DNA from 2 places in the Longispora sp. NPDC051575 genome. Region 2 is predicted to be linked to the other one. Evidence: predicted binding sites of a transcription regulator. Region 2 holds the regulator's gene; the other holds the start of a gene.
What was found. The regulator HrcA, encoded in region 2, represses chaperone genes, less so after heat shock. The targets are predictions, from matches to a motif close to GGTTNGCACNCTCNNNNNGAGNGTGCNAACC.
Positions count from the first base shown of each region.

Region 1: groES (co-chaperone GroES) is a predicted target of HrcA. The motif match lies at 2,714-2,744, and genes of this name have one in related genera.

Region 1 covers NZ_JBFAZP010000011.1:60,090-67,560, reverse strand. Annotated here, with positions in the region: gene AB0M43_RS31200 (ABC transporter ATP-binding protein) at 1-1,179, shown strand, start outside; gene AB0M43_RS31195 (class I SAM-dependent methyltransferase) at 1,468-2,655, opposite strand; gene groES (co-chaperone GroES) at 2,818-3,132, shown strand; gene groL (chaperonin GroEL) at 3,196-4,824, shown strand; gene shbA (RNA polymerase sigma factor ShbA) at 4,939-5,511, shown strand; partial or broken gene AB0M43_RS31175 (anti-sigma-D factor RsdA) at 5,508-5,621, shown strand; gene AB0M43_RS31170 (hypothetical protein) at 6,387-6,968, shown strand; gene AB0M43_RS31165 (DUF5319 domain-containing protein) at 7,304-7,471, opposite strand, start outside.
Region 2 covers NZ_JBFAZP010000009.1:346,187-353,657, forward strand. Annotated here, with positions in the region: gene dnaJ (molecular chaperone DnaJ) at 224-1,342, opposite strand; gene hrcA (heat-inducible transcriptional repressor HrcA) at 1,355-2,386, opposite strand; gene AB0M43_RS28570 (DUF4870 domain-containing protein) at 2,518-2,952, shown strand; gene AB0M43_RS28575 (DUF4870 domain-containing protein) at 3,006-3,545, shown strand; gene AB0M43_RS28580 (hypothetical protein) at 3,535-4,374, opposite strand; gene AB0M43_RS28585 (enoyl-CoA hydratase-related protein) at 4,386-5,162, opposite strand; gene hemW (radical SAM family heme chaperone HemW) at 5,181-6,374, shown strand; gene AB0M43_RS28595 (NADH:flavin oxidoreductase/NADH oxidase) at 6,531-7,471, opposite strand, start outside.

The DNA of each region.
Region 1 (7,471 bases), on a different contig from region 2:
GCCACCCCCGGCTACCTGCGCGAGAACGCCGCGTACGCGTCGATCAACGACAACCTCGCCGAGACCGTCGACGGCGCGCGCACCGTGGAGGCCCTGCGCCTCGCCGACCGGCGCCGCGACCGGCTCGACGACGCGCTGAAGGAGTCCTGGGCGGCGGAGCGCTACACCCTGTGGCTGCGCAGCGTCTGGTTCCCGATCGTCGAGTTCGGCTACGTGCTCCCGGTCGCGGCCACCGCGCTCGGGGCGGGCATCTTCTACACCAACGACTGGGTGACCCTGCCGCAGGCGGTGGCCGGCGTGCTGTACATCCAGCAGCTGATCAACCCGCTGGACGAGCTGCTCAGCTGGCTGGACCGGCTCCAGGTCGGCGGCGTCTCCCTGGCCCGGCTGCTCGGCGTGGCCCAGGTGCCGGCCGACCGCGAGGCCACCGGCAAGGTCCCGATCGGCTCGGACATCGAGGCCCGCGACGTGCGGTACTCCTACGGCACCCGCGACGTCCTGCACGGCATCGACCTGGAGATCCGCCCCGGCGAACGGCTCGCCATGGTCGGCCCGTCCGGGGCCGGCAAGTCGACCCTCGGCCGGCTGCTGGCCGGCATCCACGGGCCCCGGACCGGCTCGGTCGACGTCGGCGCGGTGCCCCTGATCGAACTGCCGCTGGACGACCTGCGCGGCCAGGTGGCCCTGGTCACCCAGGAGCACCACGTCTTCCTCGGCACCCTCGCGGAGAACGTGGCCCTGGCCCGCCCCGACGCCGACGACGACCAGATCCGCACCGCGCTGGCCGCCGTCGACGCCCTGGACTGGGTGCTGGCCCTGCCCGAGGGCCTGGAGACGAAGGTCGGCTCCGGGGAGCACACCCTGTCCCCGGCGGAGGCCCAGCAGATCGCCCTGGCCCGCCTGGTCCTGGCCGACCCGCACACGCTGGTCCTGGACGAGGCGACCTCGCTGCTCGACCCGAGGGCCGCCCGGCACCTGGAGCGTTCGCTGGCCGCCGTCCTGGAGGGCCGGACCGTGATCGCGATCGCGCACCGGCTGCACACCGCGCACGACGCGGACCGGGTCGCGGTCGTCGAGGACGGGCTGATCTCCGAGCTGGGCAGCCACGAGGAACTGGTGGCCGCCGGCGGCGCGTACTCGGCGCTGTGGAGTTCCTGGCACGGCGGAAAGAACGACTAGTTCCCCGCTACGCTGTGTCCCGCCGGTCCGCTGGCGGCGCCCCCGCGCGGGGTGCGCCGCCCGGTCCGGCCCGGCCGCGCGCCGGTCAGGCGGGACAACGGGAGGGGACCATGCGGCGGTTGGCGCTGAGCGCAGCGGCTGTCGTGCTGTTCGTCGGCGTGCTGGCCGTGCCGGTCACGCACTTCGCCGAGCGGGAGCTCGCCGAGTGCGAGGGTCACCGGTTCTCCGCCGAGGAGACCTGGCGGGAACGCGCCGTGGACGACGCCGGCTGCCGGACGTGGCAGCGGTTCACGAAACGTCGGCCGGCTGGCACACCAGCGTCACCGGGGCACCGGCCACCCGGGTCAGGATCACCGTCGCCTCGTTCGGGCCGTCGAGCCTGAGTTGCTTGCGGAGCGCCTCCGGTTCCAGGGCCGAGCCGCGCTTCTTGATGGTCAGCCGCCCGACGCCCCGGTCGCGCAGGGTGGCCCGCAACCGCTTCAACCCGAAGGGCGACACCAGCTCTATCCGGTACGCCCTGGCGAAGGGGGTCGCGCGCACTTCGTCGGCGTAGAGGTACGCGATCGTCGGGTCGGCGATGTTCGCCCCGAGGGTGTCGGCCAGCTCGGCGACCAGGTGCGCCCGGATGACGGCCCCGTCGGGGTCGTAGACGAATCCCCGGGTCGGCCCGACGTCGGCCTCCCGGTCCCCGCCCCCGGTGATCTGGGCCACGTCCCCGCCGCCGTCGGCCGTGCTCCGGCGATGGTCGGCGGGCAGCACCGTGGCCCGGCGGGGCACCTCGGCGAGCCGGTCGCACCACAGCGCCGCCTCGACCACCTCCCCGCCGACGCTGACCCATTCGGCCTCGGCCCCGGCCGGCAGCAGCGCGTGGTCGATCCCGGGCCCGAGCTTGATCACGGCGGCCCGTTTCGTGAGGCTCTCGATGAAGTCCCACGGCGGCGAGTACGACCGGGGGTCGAACACCCGCCGGTTGCCCGCCCGGCGCGCCGGGTCGCAGAACACCGCGTCGAACCCGGACAGGTCCACCGACTGGGCGTCGCGGTGCTCGACGGTCACGGGCAGCCCGGCGGTGTTCGCGGCGGCGATCTCGGCGGTGCCGGGGTCGGCCTCCACCGCGTACACCGTGATGCCGGCCCTCGCGAACGCCCGCGCGTCGGCGCCGATCCCGCAACCCAGGTCCGCGATCGTGCGCACTCCGGCGCGGGCGAGCCGGGCGGCGCGCCGGTCGGCCACGGTCAACCGGGTGGCCTGCTCCAGCCCGGCCCGGGTGAAGAACATCTCCGCCGCGTCCGGCCCGAACTTGCCGACCGCGCGGGCCCGCAGGGTGGCCTGGGTGAGCGCCTCACCCGCGAGTTCGGGGCCGGCCCCGGTGGCCCGGAGCGCCTCGACGGCGCGCAGTTGGTCCCCGTCCACCAGGTCGGCGGCGAGGGCCAGGAGGGCATTTCCGGCGGGGCTCCGCAGCTCGGTGAGACTCACCACGACAGCTTACGGCTGGCACTCTGGTTGACGGAGTGCCAGCCACGACATAACCTTCGGTTAGCACTCTCCACCCGAGGGTGCCAGCACTCGGCGGTCCCGGACCCGCGACGACGGTTCCGTCGGTGGAGTTGGCATACACACCAAGTACCCCAGGAGGGTATGTCCATGAGCACCGCGACCAAGGTTGCGATCAAGCCTCTCGAGGACCGCATCGTGGTCCAGGCGAACGAGGCTGAGACCACGACCGCATCTGGCCTCGTGATCCCCGACACCGCCAAGGAGAAGCCCCAGGAGGGCACCGTCCTGGCCGTCGGGCCCGGCCGCTTCGACGACAACGGCGCTCGCGTGCCGGTGGACGTCCAGGTCGGTGACGTGGTGATCTACTCGAAGTACGGCGGCACCGAGGTCAAGTACGCCGGCGAGGAGTACCTGATCCTGTCCGCCCGCGACGTTCTCGCGGTCGTCGAGAAGTAGTCGTGAAGTGACGGGTCACCCCTTGCGGGGTGGCCCGTCACTTTTTTCGAAAGGGATTCACACATGTCGAAGATCCTCAGCTTCTCCGACGACGCCCGCAAGCACCTCGAGTCCGGCGTCGACCAGCTCGCCAACGCCGTCCGCGTGACGCTCGGCCCCAAGGGCCGCAACGTCGTGCTGGACAAGAAGTTCGGCGCTCCGCTCATCACCAACGACGGTGTCACCATCGCCAAGGAGATCGAGCTCACCAACCCGTACGAGAACCTCGGCGCGCAGCTGGCCAAGGAGGTGGCGACGAAGACCAACGACGTCGCCGGTGACGGGACCACCACCGCGACCGTGCTCGCCCAGGCCATGGTGCACGAGGGCCTGCGCAACGTGGCCGCCGGCGCGAACCCGAGCGGCATCAAGCGCGGCATCGACGCGGCCGTCGAGGCCGTCTCGGGCGTGCTGCTCGACCGCGCCGTCGAGGTGTCGACCAAGGAAGCCATCGCCAACGTCGCGACGGTCTCCGCGCAGGACGCCACGATCGGCCAACTCCTCGCCGAGGCCATGGACCGGGTCGGCCGCGACGGTGTCATCACCGTCGAGGAGGGCTCGACCCTGACCACGGAGCTCGAGGTCACCGAGGGCCTGCAGTTCGACAAGGGCTTCGTGTCCCCGCACTTCGTGACCGACGCCGAGGCCGGCGAGGCGGTGCTGGAGGACCCCTACATCCTCATCACGGGCCAGAAGGTCTCCGCGCTCGAGGAGATCCTCCCGCTGCTCGAGAAGATCATCGGCGCGAACAAGCAGCTGCTGATCATCGCCGAGGACGTGGACGGCCAGGCGCTGTCGACCCTCGTCGTCAACGCCGTGCGCAAGACGTTCAAGTCCGTGGCCGTCAAGGCCCCGGGCTTCGGCGACCGGCGCAAGGCGATGCTCGAGGACATCGCGGTCCTGACCGGTGGTCAGGTCATCACCGCCGACCTCGGCCACAAGCTGTCCGACGTGACCCTCGACATGCTGGGCACCGCCCGGCGGGTCGTGGTGACCAAGGACAACACCACGGTCGTGGAGGGCGGCGGCGACGCCGAGCAGGTCAAGATCCAGGCGAACAAGATCAAGTCTGAGATCGAGGCTTCGGACTCCGACTGGGACCGCGAGAAGCTCCAGGAGCGGCTCGCGAAGCTCGGCGACGGCGTGGCGGTCATCAAGGTGGGCGCCGCGACCGAGGTCGAGATGAAGGAGAAGAAGCACCGGATCGAGGACGCGATCGCCGCGACCAAGGCCGCTGTCGAGGAGGGCATCGTGCCCGGAGGCGGCGCGGCGCTCGTCCAGGCGACCGAGGTGCTCGACAAGGACCTCGGCCTCACCGGTGACGAGGGCGTCGGCGTGCGGCTCGTCCGCAAGGCGCTCGACGAGCCGCTGCGCTGGATCGCCCAGAACGCCGGCCACGACGGGTACGTCGTCGTCGGCAAGGTCCGGGCGCTCCCGTGGGGCCAGGGCCTCAACGCCGCGACGGGTGAGTACGTCGACCTGCTCGCCGCCGGCATCGTCGACCCGGTCAAGGTCACCCGCAGCGCGGTCGCCAACGCGGCCAGCATCGCGGCGCTGCTCCTGACGACCGAGACGCTGATCGTCGAGAAGCCCGAGAACGACAGTGACGCAGGTCACGGCCACTCTCACGGCGGTCGCGGGCACGCGCACTAGCAAAACCGTGCACAGTGGACGGGCACCCGGCGAAAGCTGGGTGCTCGTTCTTTTTGCACGCGTCCGTTACGGTGCGAATACACGGGCACCGTAACGGAGGGTCTGTCTTCAACGATGGTCGAAGAGGATGAGCTCACCGGGCTCGCGGTCCGGGCGGCGGCAGGCGATCAGCAGGCGCTGTCCGACCTGCTGGGCAAGCTGAGGCCACTGATCCTGCGCTACTGCCGGGCGCGCCTCGGACGGGTCGGTGGTGGCTACCTGACCGCCGACGACGTCGCCCAGGAGGTGTGCCTCGCTGTGCTGGCCGCCCTGCCGCGATATCAGGACCTGGGCCGCCCCTTCGCCGCGTTCGTGTTCGGGATCGCCGGGCACAAGGTGACCGACGCGCACCGCGCGGCCCAGCGGGCCCTCACCGTCGCGCCCGTCGAACAGGTCCCCGAACGCCCCGACCCCGGCGCCGACCCCGAAGCCCAGGCCGTGGCCGCCGACCTGTCCCGCCAACTCGCCGGCCTACTGGAACGCCTCACCCCCGTGCAGCGCGAGATCATCCTGCTCCGGGTGGCCGTCGGCCTCTCCGCCGAGGAGGCCGGCACCGTGCTCGGCATGACCGCCGGGGCGATCCGGGTCGCCCAGCACCGGGCGCTGGCCCGGCTGCGGACGTTCGCGGACGAGGAGGTGTCAGCGTGACCCCGTTCGAGGAGTTCGCGCGGACGGACGCGCTGCTCGACGCCCTCGGCCGGGGCGGGCCCGTGCCGGCCGGGGATCCGCTGGTGGACGCGTTGGCGGCGTGGCGGGCGGACGTGACGGCCGACGAGGACCCGTCGCTCCCCGTGGGAACCCTGCTCGGGCTCCGGTCGGGGACTCCACTCGACTCGGTCCCGAACAGCCTGTCTGGTCCTGACACTCCGATCCGCCCGAACGATTCCGCGCAGGCTGGCGCGGCCCGTCCGAGTGAATCCGCGCAGGGCGGCGCGACTGGTCTGAACGATTCCGTCCAGGGCGGCGCGACTGGTCTGAACGATTCCGTCCAGGGCGGCGCTACTGGCCTGAATGATTCTGGGCAGGGCGGCGCTACTGGCCTGAATGATTTCGCGCAGGGCGGCGCGGCCCGGCTGAACCATTCCGGCCAGGAGGGAGCGACGTTCGGCATCGCGGCCTCCGACCAGCTCGGCCAGGATGCCGTGCCGCCGGTGGTGTTCGTTCCCGCCGCGCGTGTGCCCGCGAAGGCCGCGCCCACGGCCGGCGCGGACCTCGGAGTCGAACCCCGTGGATCCGATGAACCCGGCGGGCATGGCGTGCGCGGTGGCCCGGGTGGGTCGGGGGACCTCGGCAGGTCCGGAGGCACTGGCCGGCCCGTTGGCTCTGGCAAGCCCGGCGGGCCTGGTGGCGCCGGCGGGCACGGCGCGCACGGCGGTCCGGGCGGGTCCGGAGATCGTGCAGCGTCAGAAGACCTCGGCACGTCCGGACGCGCCGGTCGGCCCGGTGGTCTGGGCGAGCCCGCCGGGCCTGGCGGGATCGGCGGTGCTCCGGGAGTCAGGGGCGCGCGGTCGCGGCGGAGGCTCGTGCTGGCCGCTGCCGCCGTGGTGGTGCTGGCCGCCGGAGGTGGCGGGGTGGCCGCCGCCGGGAACGCCCGCCCCGGCAGCCCGCTGTGGCCGGTCACCCGGGTGGTGTACGCCGACCGGGCCGCCTCCACCCTCGCCGAGACCCGCGCGGAGGAGTCGCTGAACCTGGCGACCCAGGCGCTGGAGACGGGCCGGCCGGAGGACGCGCAGAAGTACCTTGCCGAGGCAGAGCGCTGGCTGGACAAGGTCACCTCGGACCAGGCGGGCCGCCGGCTGCGGCAGCGTACGGAGGATCTCAAGGGGGTCGCCGGGGGAGTGGAGGGCGTGCCGGGGCGGGCCGATCCGCGGTTCGCGCCGACGCCGAAGCCCACCAAGCCTGTGGACAACCCTGGGGACAAGTCCCGGCCGCAGTCCCGGCCGACCGGCGGCACCGGCGATTCGGGGGACAGGCCGGGTGGCGGTCCGGGCGGCGAAAACGAGAAGAAGGACGACGGCGACAAGGACTGGGACGACAGGAGCCGCGGCGGGCACAAGGGCAACTGGCCGCCGAAGAAGCCCCCGAAGCCGCCCAAGCACGCCTGAGATCAGCCCGCCGGCCCCACGTGCCCGGGCCGTGCCGGCCCCATGCCCAGGGCGTGCAGGATCTGCCGCGTGCCTGTGCCGTGCCCGCGTCTCAGGGCGTGCGGGGCCTGTGTGGTTGCGCCTACCCCGCGTTTCAGGGCGTGCAGGGCCTGTGTGGTTGCGCCTACCCCGCGTGCAAGGTGGCGGTGCCGGGCGCGCGTGTCCGGGCCGTGCCGGACCTGGGCGGCGGCATGCGGCGGAACTCGCGTCGGGTCGACAGCACCGTGGGCTGGGCCTGCGGGAACAAGGCGCCCCGGGGGGATTCGGGGCAGGGTCCCCAGTACCCAAATGAGGGTTTAGGGGGTGTCCTCGGCCGCGAGGGTGTCCTGGACGCCGTCGGTGTAGCCGCGCGCGTAGTCCCAGGTCACGTAGTGCTCCGGGTCCGGGTTGAACGCGGGCTCGTGCACCCGGGGCCGGCCGTCGTCCAGGAGGTGGCGCAGGTTGGCGCGCAGCAGCTCCCAGTT
Region 2 (7,471 bases):
CCGCCGCCCCGCCCCCGCACCGCGCCTACGGCGCACGCGACCGGTCGAGCCGGCTCGCCACGGAGCGGAGATCGACCGGGGCACCCGTGCTGGGTGCGGCGACGCGTCCCGGAGCCCCGGTGGCGACCCGACCGGCCCGGCAGTCGGCGACCCGAGCCCGGACATGATGCGGGCCCGGGCGACCCCCGAAAGGGCCACCCGGGCCCGGAAGCCGCGTCGGCGGTTACTTGAGCGCGTCCTTGACCCGGGAGAAGAACCCGCCGCCCTGCTTGGTCACCTCGACCAGCTCCTCGCCCCGGGACCGCGCGAACTCCCGCAGCAGCCGCTCGGAGTCGCCGTCGAGCTTCGTGGGCGTCTTGACGTCCAGGTGCACGTAGATGTCGCCCCGGCCGTTGCCGCGCAGGTGCGGGACGCCCTTGCCGCGCAGCCGCAGGTTGCTCCCCGGCTGGGTGCCGGGCCGGATGTCGATCAGCTCCTCGCTGTCCAGCGTCTTGATCGTCAGCTGGGTGCCGAGGGCCGCCGCCGTCATCGGCACGGACACGGTGCAGTGCAGGTCGTCGCCCTTGCGGGTGTACACCTCGTGCCGGCGCTCGTGGATCTCCACGTACAGGTCGCCGGCCGGGCCGCCGCCGGGGCCGACCTCGCCCTGGCCTGAGAGCCGGATCCGCATCCCGTCCTCGACGCCGCCGGGGATCTTCACGGTCAGGTTGCGCCGGGACCGGACCCGGCCGTCGCCGTTGCAGGTGGCGCACGGGTTGGGGATGACGCTGCCGAAGCCCTGGCACGCGGCGCACGGGCGGGCGGTGACGACCTGGCCCAGGAACGTGCGCTGCACGCTCTGCACCTCGCCGCGGCCCTGGCAGACGTCGCAGGTCACGGGGGTGGTGCCGGCCGCGCAGCCGCCGCCGTCGCACGTGGCGCACACGATGGCCGTGTCGACGGTGAGCGGGGCCTCCAGGCCGAACGCGGTCTCGTGCAGGTCCAGTTCGAGGCGCAGGACCGCGTCCGCTCCCGCGCGCACGCGCGAGCGCGGGCCACGGCCGGCCGAGTTGCCGAAGAAGGCGTCCATGATGTCCTGGAAGCCGACGAAGGGGCTGCCGCCGGGGGGCATGCCGCCGCCGTTGGGCGCCAGCGGGTCGCCGCCGAGGTCGACCATCTGGCGCTTCTGCGGGTCGGACAGGACCTCGTACGCCGCGCTGATGTCCTTGAACTGCTCCTGCGCCTCTGGGGCCGGGTTGACGTCCGGGTGGAACTGGCGGGCCAGTTTCCGGTACGCCTTCTTCAACTCGTCCTGGCTGGCGTCCCGGCTCACGCCCAGGATCGCGTAGTAGTCCTTGGCCACTGTCGTCCTAACTCAGTTTTGGGAGTTCTGGGCGAGTATCTCGCCGACATAACGGGCCACCGCGCGGACGGTGGCCATGGTCGAGGGGTAGTCCATCCGGGTGGGGCCGAGGACCCCGAGGCCGCCGACGGCTGTCGTGCCGGGGCCGTAACCGGTGGAGACCACCGAGGTGGAGCGCAGATCGACGAACTCGTTCTCGTCGCCGATCAGGACGCGCACCATGCTGGAGGAGTCGGTCTCGCCGATCAGTTTGAGCAGCACGACCTCCTCCTCGATGGCTTCGAGAATCGGCATCAGCGAGCCGGGGAAGTCCAGCGCGCTGCGGGTCAGGTTGACGGTGCCGGCGAGGGCCAGGCGCTCCTCGCCGCGTTCGACCAGGGTCTCCAGGAGAACGGTCGACAGACTGATCATCGCGGGGCGGAGGTCGAAACGCACCTCTTCCACCAGAGCCTGCACCAGGGTCGGCGTGTCGATCAGTTTCTTCCCGACGAGCTTCTCGTTGATCTGCCGGCGGAGCGCCATGATCGACTCTTCGTCGGTCGGGCCCGGCAGCTCGCACAGCCGCTGCTCGACCCGGCCGGTGTCCGTGATCATCACGAGCATGATCCGGGTGGTACTGACCGCGATGAGTTCCAGGTGCCGGACGGAACTGCGGGTCAGCGACGGGTACTGCACGACGGCGACCTGCCGGGTCAGCTGCGCGAGCAGCCGCACGGACCGGTGGACCACGTCGTCCAGGTCGACGGAGCCGTCGAGGAAGCGCTGGATGGCCCGCTTCTCCGCCGGGCTCATCGGCTTGATCCGGCTGAGCTTGTCGACGAACAGCCGGTATCCCTTGTCGGTGGGCACCCGGCCGGCGCTGGTGTGCGGCTGGCGGATGTACCCCTCCTCCTCGAGGACGGCCATGTCGTTGCGCACGGTGGCGGAGGACACCCGCAGGTTGTGCCGTTCCACCAGCGCCTTGCTGCCCACCGGCTCCTGGGTGGCGACGTAGTCCTCGACAATCGCGCGCAGAACGTCCAGTTTCCGCTCATCCATCGGCACGCCCATCACCTCCCTGGCACTCCCGTGGCGTGAGTGCCAGTCTACGACCGCTGACAAGTCATGTGCCGACTCTGCTGTCAGCTTGCTGTCAGCTGACAGACTTCCGTGATCAAGACCACTAGGTTGTCGGCATGACGCAACCCCCTCCCCCGCCTGGCTACGGGTATCCCCCACCCCCACCAGCCAACTCCGACGAGAAGACCTGGGCACTCGTCGCCACCTTCGGCGCCGCGGTCGGCGCTTTCGTCTCCTGCGGCGTGCTCGGTTTCGTCGGCCCGCTGGTGGCTTTCCTGGCGAAGGGCAAGGAGTCCCCGGCCGTCCGGGCGCACTCGCTCGCGGCCCTGAACTTCCAGGCCCCGCTGAGCGCGGTGGCGTTCCTGTTCGTGATCGTCTACCAGTGCGCGGGCAACATCATCCCGGGCGTCGGCTGGCTGATCGGGCTCCTCGCGGGCCTCATCTCCCTGGCCGTGTTCGTCGTCGCGATCCTGTTCGGCGTGCTCGCGGGCGTGAAGGCCAACGAGGGGCAGTTCTACAAGTACCCGTTCACCTTGGACCTGATCAAGTAAGTAGGCCGGGCGCAGGGCTCCCCTACCGGGGTGCCCTGGCCTACCCTGACGTCGTGACTGACAACGATCACGACTTCCCCGTCACCGGCCCGCCGTGGAACCCGCCCCGGCCGGCTCCCGGTGGCTACCGGGTGCCCCCGCCCCCGCCGCGGTTCCAGGCGCGGCCGGGCTCCGGCTACGGGCACGGCGGCCCGGGCGACCCCGCCGACCCGGCGTACGCGGGCCCGGCCCCGCACCGCCTGGAGATGTCGGACGCGGCGATGACCCACTACCTGGGGCTGGCCGGCATCCTCGGCCCCATCCTGATGTACGTGATCAAGGGCCCCACCTCGGGCTGGGTCAGAGCCAACGCCGCCGAGGCCCTGAACTTCCACATCTCGATGATCTTCTGGTCCCTGGGCTGGATCCTGGTGTCGTTCGTCGCGGCCTGCGGGCTCGGCGCGATCACGAACGGGGTCGGCTTCTTCGTGGTCTTCCTGCTCGCGTTCGTGCCGCTGGTCGTGTCGGTCACGTTCTCGGTGATCGCCGGGGCGGCGGCCAGCCGGGGCCGGTTCTACACGTACCCGTTGACCATTCGGATGATCAAGGGCTGACCTCGGCGGTGACGGTCTCCGTACCCGTCGCGTCCTTCTTCTTCTGCCAGGTGCCGTCGCCCGGGGTCCACTCCATGCCCGCGTAGCGCACGGCGCGGACCCCGTGCTCCTCGGCGTGCGCGACCAGCCAGTGCGCGTACTGCCAGCCGGCCTGGGCGTCGCGGGGCTTGAGGTCCATGGCCGTGGCCCGGGTCGCCCCCGCCTGCCCCCAGTCGAGCTTGAGCGCGGCGGCCAGCGCGGCGACGGCCGCGGAACCCTGCTGCTTCGGGTCGCCGGGCAGGGTGCACGCCACGGCCTGCCCCGCCGAGCCGCCGAGCGCCCGGGTGAGGATCTCGGACTTCTCGGCCCACTGCTCGTACAGCTCCGGGTGCGCGCTGATCTGCACGGCCTGGGCGGCGTCGGTGACCCGCATGTCCTGCCAGCCGGGGATCTTGACGAGCTTGTCGTAGAACTTCCCGGTCGCGTACCGCTGGTCGGCGATCTGTTCCGGGGTGCCCCAGCCCATGGAGGGCCGCTGCTGGAACAGGCCGATCGAGTCGCGGTCCCCGCCCGACAGGTTGCGGATCTTCGACTCCTGCCAGGCGGTCGCGAGCGCGACCACGACCGCCCGCTCGGGCAGCTTGCGCCGGATGCCGACGGCGGCGATGGTCGCGGCGTTGGACAGCTGGTCCGCGTCGAGGGTCACCGTGCCGCCGGCGGTCACCGTGCAGGACTTTCCGGACACCGGGAGCTTCAGGTTCTCACCGAGGAAACGGGCCACGAAGTAGCCGCCGGTACAGACCAGCACGACTCCAACGGCCAACACGGTGAGTAACGTCCGGGTCCGCATGGGACACCACCCTACGCGCTAGTACGGCGCTCCGGCACCCACGAGGGGACACGCTTCGCGGCGAACGCGGCCACACCTTCCCGACCCTCGGCGGACAGGAAATATCCGGCCGACAACTCGGCCAGTTCGCGGAGCTGCTCGCGGACCGGAGCCCTGAGCAGGCCCTTCGCGCCGGCCAGCGCGCCGGGTGCGCCGAGAACGAGCGCGTCGAGGTACCGGCGGACCGCCGGATCGAGGTCGGATTCCGGTACGGCGGCTGTCACGAGTCCGACATGCTCGGCCCGGTGGCCGTCGAAGACCTCGCCCGTCAGGTACAACTCGGAGGCAGCACGGGGCGTGAGTCGGGGCAGGACTGTTGCGGAGATCACCGCCGGAATCACCCCGAGTCGGACCTCGGTGAAGGCGAACGTGGCGGCCGTCGAACACACCGCGATGTCGGCGGCGGCGATCAGCCCGAGGCCGCCGGCGCGGGCCGGGCCGGCGATCCGGGCCACGACCGGCTTGGGCGCCTCGACGAGGTCGGCGAGCAGGTCGACCAGCGCGGCGGCCGGCACCTGGCCGGACTCGCGGGCGGCGGCGGTCTCCTTCAGGTCGGCCCCGGAGCAGAACACCGGGCCGGCGTGGTCGAGCAGGATCGCCCGGACCGCGTCGTCGGCCAGGGCCTGCCGGAGCGCGTCGGTGAACTGCCTGATCAGGGGCGTGGAGAGCGCGTTGCGGTTGCTCGGGCTGTCGAGAGTGAGAGTCGCCACGCCATCCGCGGCGGCGTACCTGACGAGTTCTTCGGCCATGACCGGCACACTAGTCGCATGCCAGGCGTACTCCCTTCCGGTGCTCCCGTCCCCACGGACGGTTCGCTGCCCCCCTCCGCCCTCGCCGCCGCAGGTTCATCCGGTTTCGGGGTGTATGCCCATGTCCCCTTCTGCGCGTCCCGCTGCGGCTACTGCGACTTCAACACCTACACGCCGAGCGAGGGCGTGACCCAGACCGGCTACGTCAACCAGGTGCTGGCCGAGCTCAAACTCGCCTCCCGGGTACTGCGCGGCCCCCGCCCCGTCTCCGCCGTGTTCGTCGGGGGCGGCACCCCCACCCTGCTGCCGCCGTCCGAGCTGGGCCGGCTGCTGGAGCGGATCGACGCGACCTGGGGCTTCACCGACGACGTGGAGATCACCACCGAGGCGAACCCGGAGACGGTCAGCCCGACGATGCTCAAGGAGCTCAGGTCGGCCGGCTTCAACCGGATCTCGCTGGGCATGCAGTCGGCGGCCCCGCACGTGCTGGCCGTTCTCGACCGCAAGCACAGCCCCGGCCGCGCCGTCCAGGCCGCGCAGGAGGCCCGGGACGCCGGCTTCGACCACGTCAACCTCGACCTGATCTACGGTACGCCGGGCGAGCGGCCCGAGGACTTCGCCGCGTCCCTCGACGCCGTCCTCGACGCGGGGGTCGACCACGTCAGCGCGTACGCCCTGATCATCGAGGACGGCACCCGGCTGGCCGCGCGGATGCGGCGGGGCGAGCTGCCGTACCCCGACGACGACGTGGCCGCCGACCGGTACCTGGCGGCGTCGTCCACCCTGGAGGCCGCCGGCCTGAACTGGTACGAGGTCTCCAACTGGGCCCGCCCCGGCGGCGAGTGCCGGCACAACCTGCTCTACTGGCGCGGCGGGGACTGGTGGGGCCTCGGGCCGGGCGCGCACAGCCATGTGGGCGGCGTGCGGTGGTGGAACGTGAAGCACCCCAACGCGTACGCGGCCCGGGCGGCCGACAAGGTGTCCCCCGGGGTCGGGCGGGAGCTGCTCACCGCCGAGGAACGCCGGATCGAGGAGATCATGCTGCGGCTGCGGCTCGCCGAGGGGCTGCCGTTGGCGCTGCTCGACGGGGCCGGGCTGGCGGCGGCGCACCGGGCGGTGGCGGACGGGTTGTTGACGCTGGTCGAGGACCGGGCGGTGCTGACGCTGCGCGGGCGGCTGCTCGCCGACGCGGTGATCCGCGACCTGACCTGAGGCCCGGCACGGCCCGGCGGGGACCGGCCCGGCCCGGCCCGGCCAGGCACGGCCCAGCCCGGCGAGGCGCGACGCCCCGATCAGGTCGGGGCGGGCCACATCAGGCCATGTCATGCCGGGGCCGGGCAGCGCGGGACCCGCTGCCCGGCGGATCCGTCAGAGCGCCCACGCGTACTGGACCGGCCACCCCGGCCGCGCCCCCAGCTCCACCGCCGCGCGCCGCGCCCACGACGGATCCCGGAGCAGCTCCCGCCCGAGCAGTACCGCGTCGGCCTGTCCGGTCGCCACGATGTCCTCGGCCTGCTTCGGCTCGGTGATCAGCCCGACCGCACCGACCGCCACCCCGGCCTCGGCGCGCACCCGGGCCGCGAACGGCACCTGGTAGCCGGGCCCGGTGACGACCTTCGCGTCCCGGGCGATGCCGCCGGAGGACGTGTCGACCAGGTCCACGCCGTGCTCGCGGAGCAGTCCGGCCAGCCGGACGGTGTCGTCCACGGTCCACCCGTCGCGCGGGTCGGCGGGGTTCTCCGTCAGCCAGTCCGTGGCGGAGGTGCGGTAGAAGACGGGCAGGTCGGCCGGCCACACGGCGCGGACCGCGTCCACCACCTCCAGCGCGAACCGGGCCCGGTTCTCGAACGACCCGCCGTAGGCGTCGGTGCGGTGGTTGGCGTGCGGGGAGAGGAACTCGTGGATCAGGTACCCGTGCGCGCCGTGCACCTCGACCACCCGGAACCCGGCGTCGAGCGCCCGGCGGGCGGCGGCGGCGAAGTCGGCGACGATGCCCCGGATCTCCTCGACGGTCAGCTCGGCGGGTTCGCGCAGGCCGTCGAAGGCCTCGGCGCTGGGCGCGACCGGGGTCCAGCCACCGTCGGCGTCCGGCACCGTCGCGGCCTCGGCCCACGGGGCGGTCGCGGAGGCCTTGCGGCCGGCGTGCGCGAGCTGGATGCCGGGGACCGTGCCCTGGGTCGTGAGGAAGTCGGTGATCCGGACGAACGCGTCGCGCTGGGTGTCGTTCCACAGCCCCAGGTCGCCGGGCGTGATCCGGCCGGCGGGGTTCACGGCCGTGGCCTCGACCAGGATCAGGCCCGCGCCGCCGG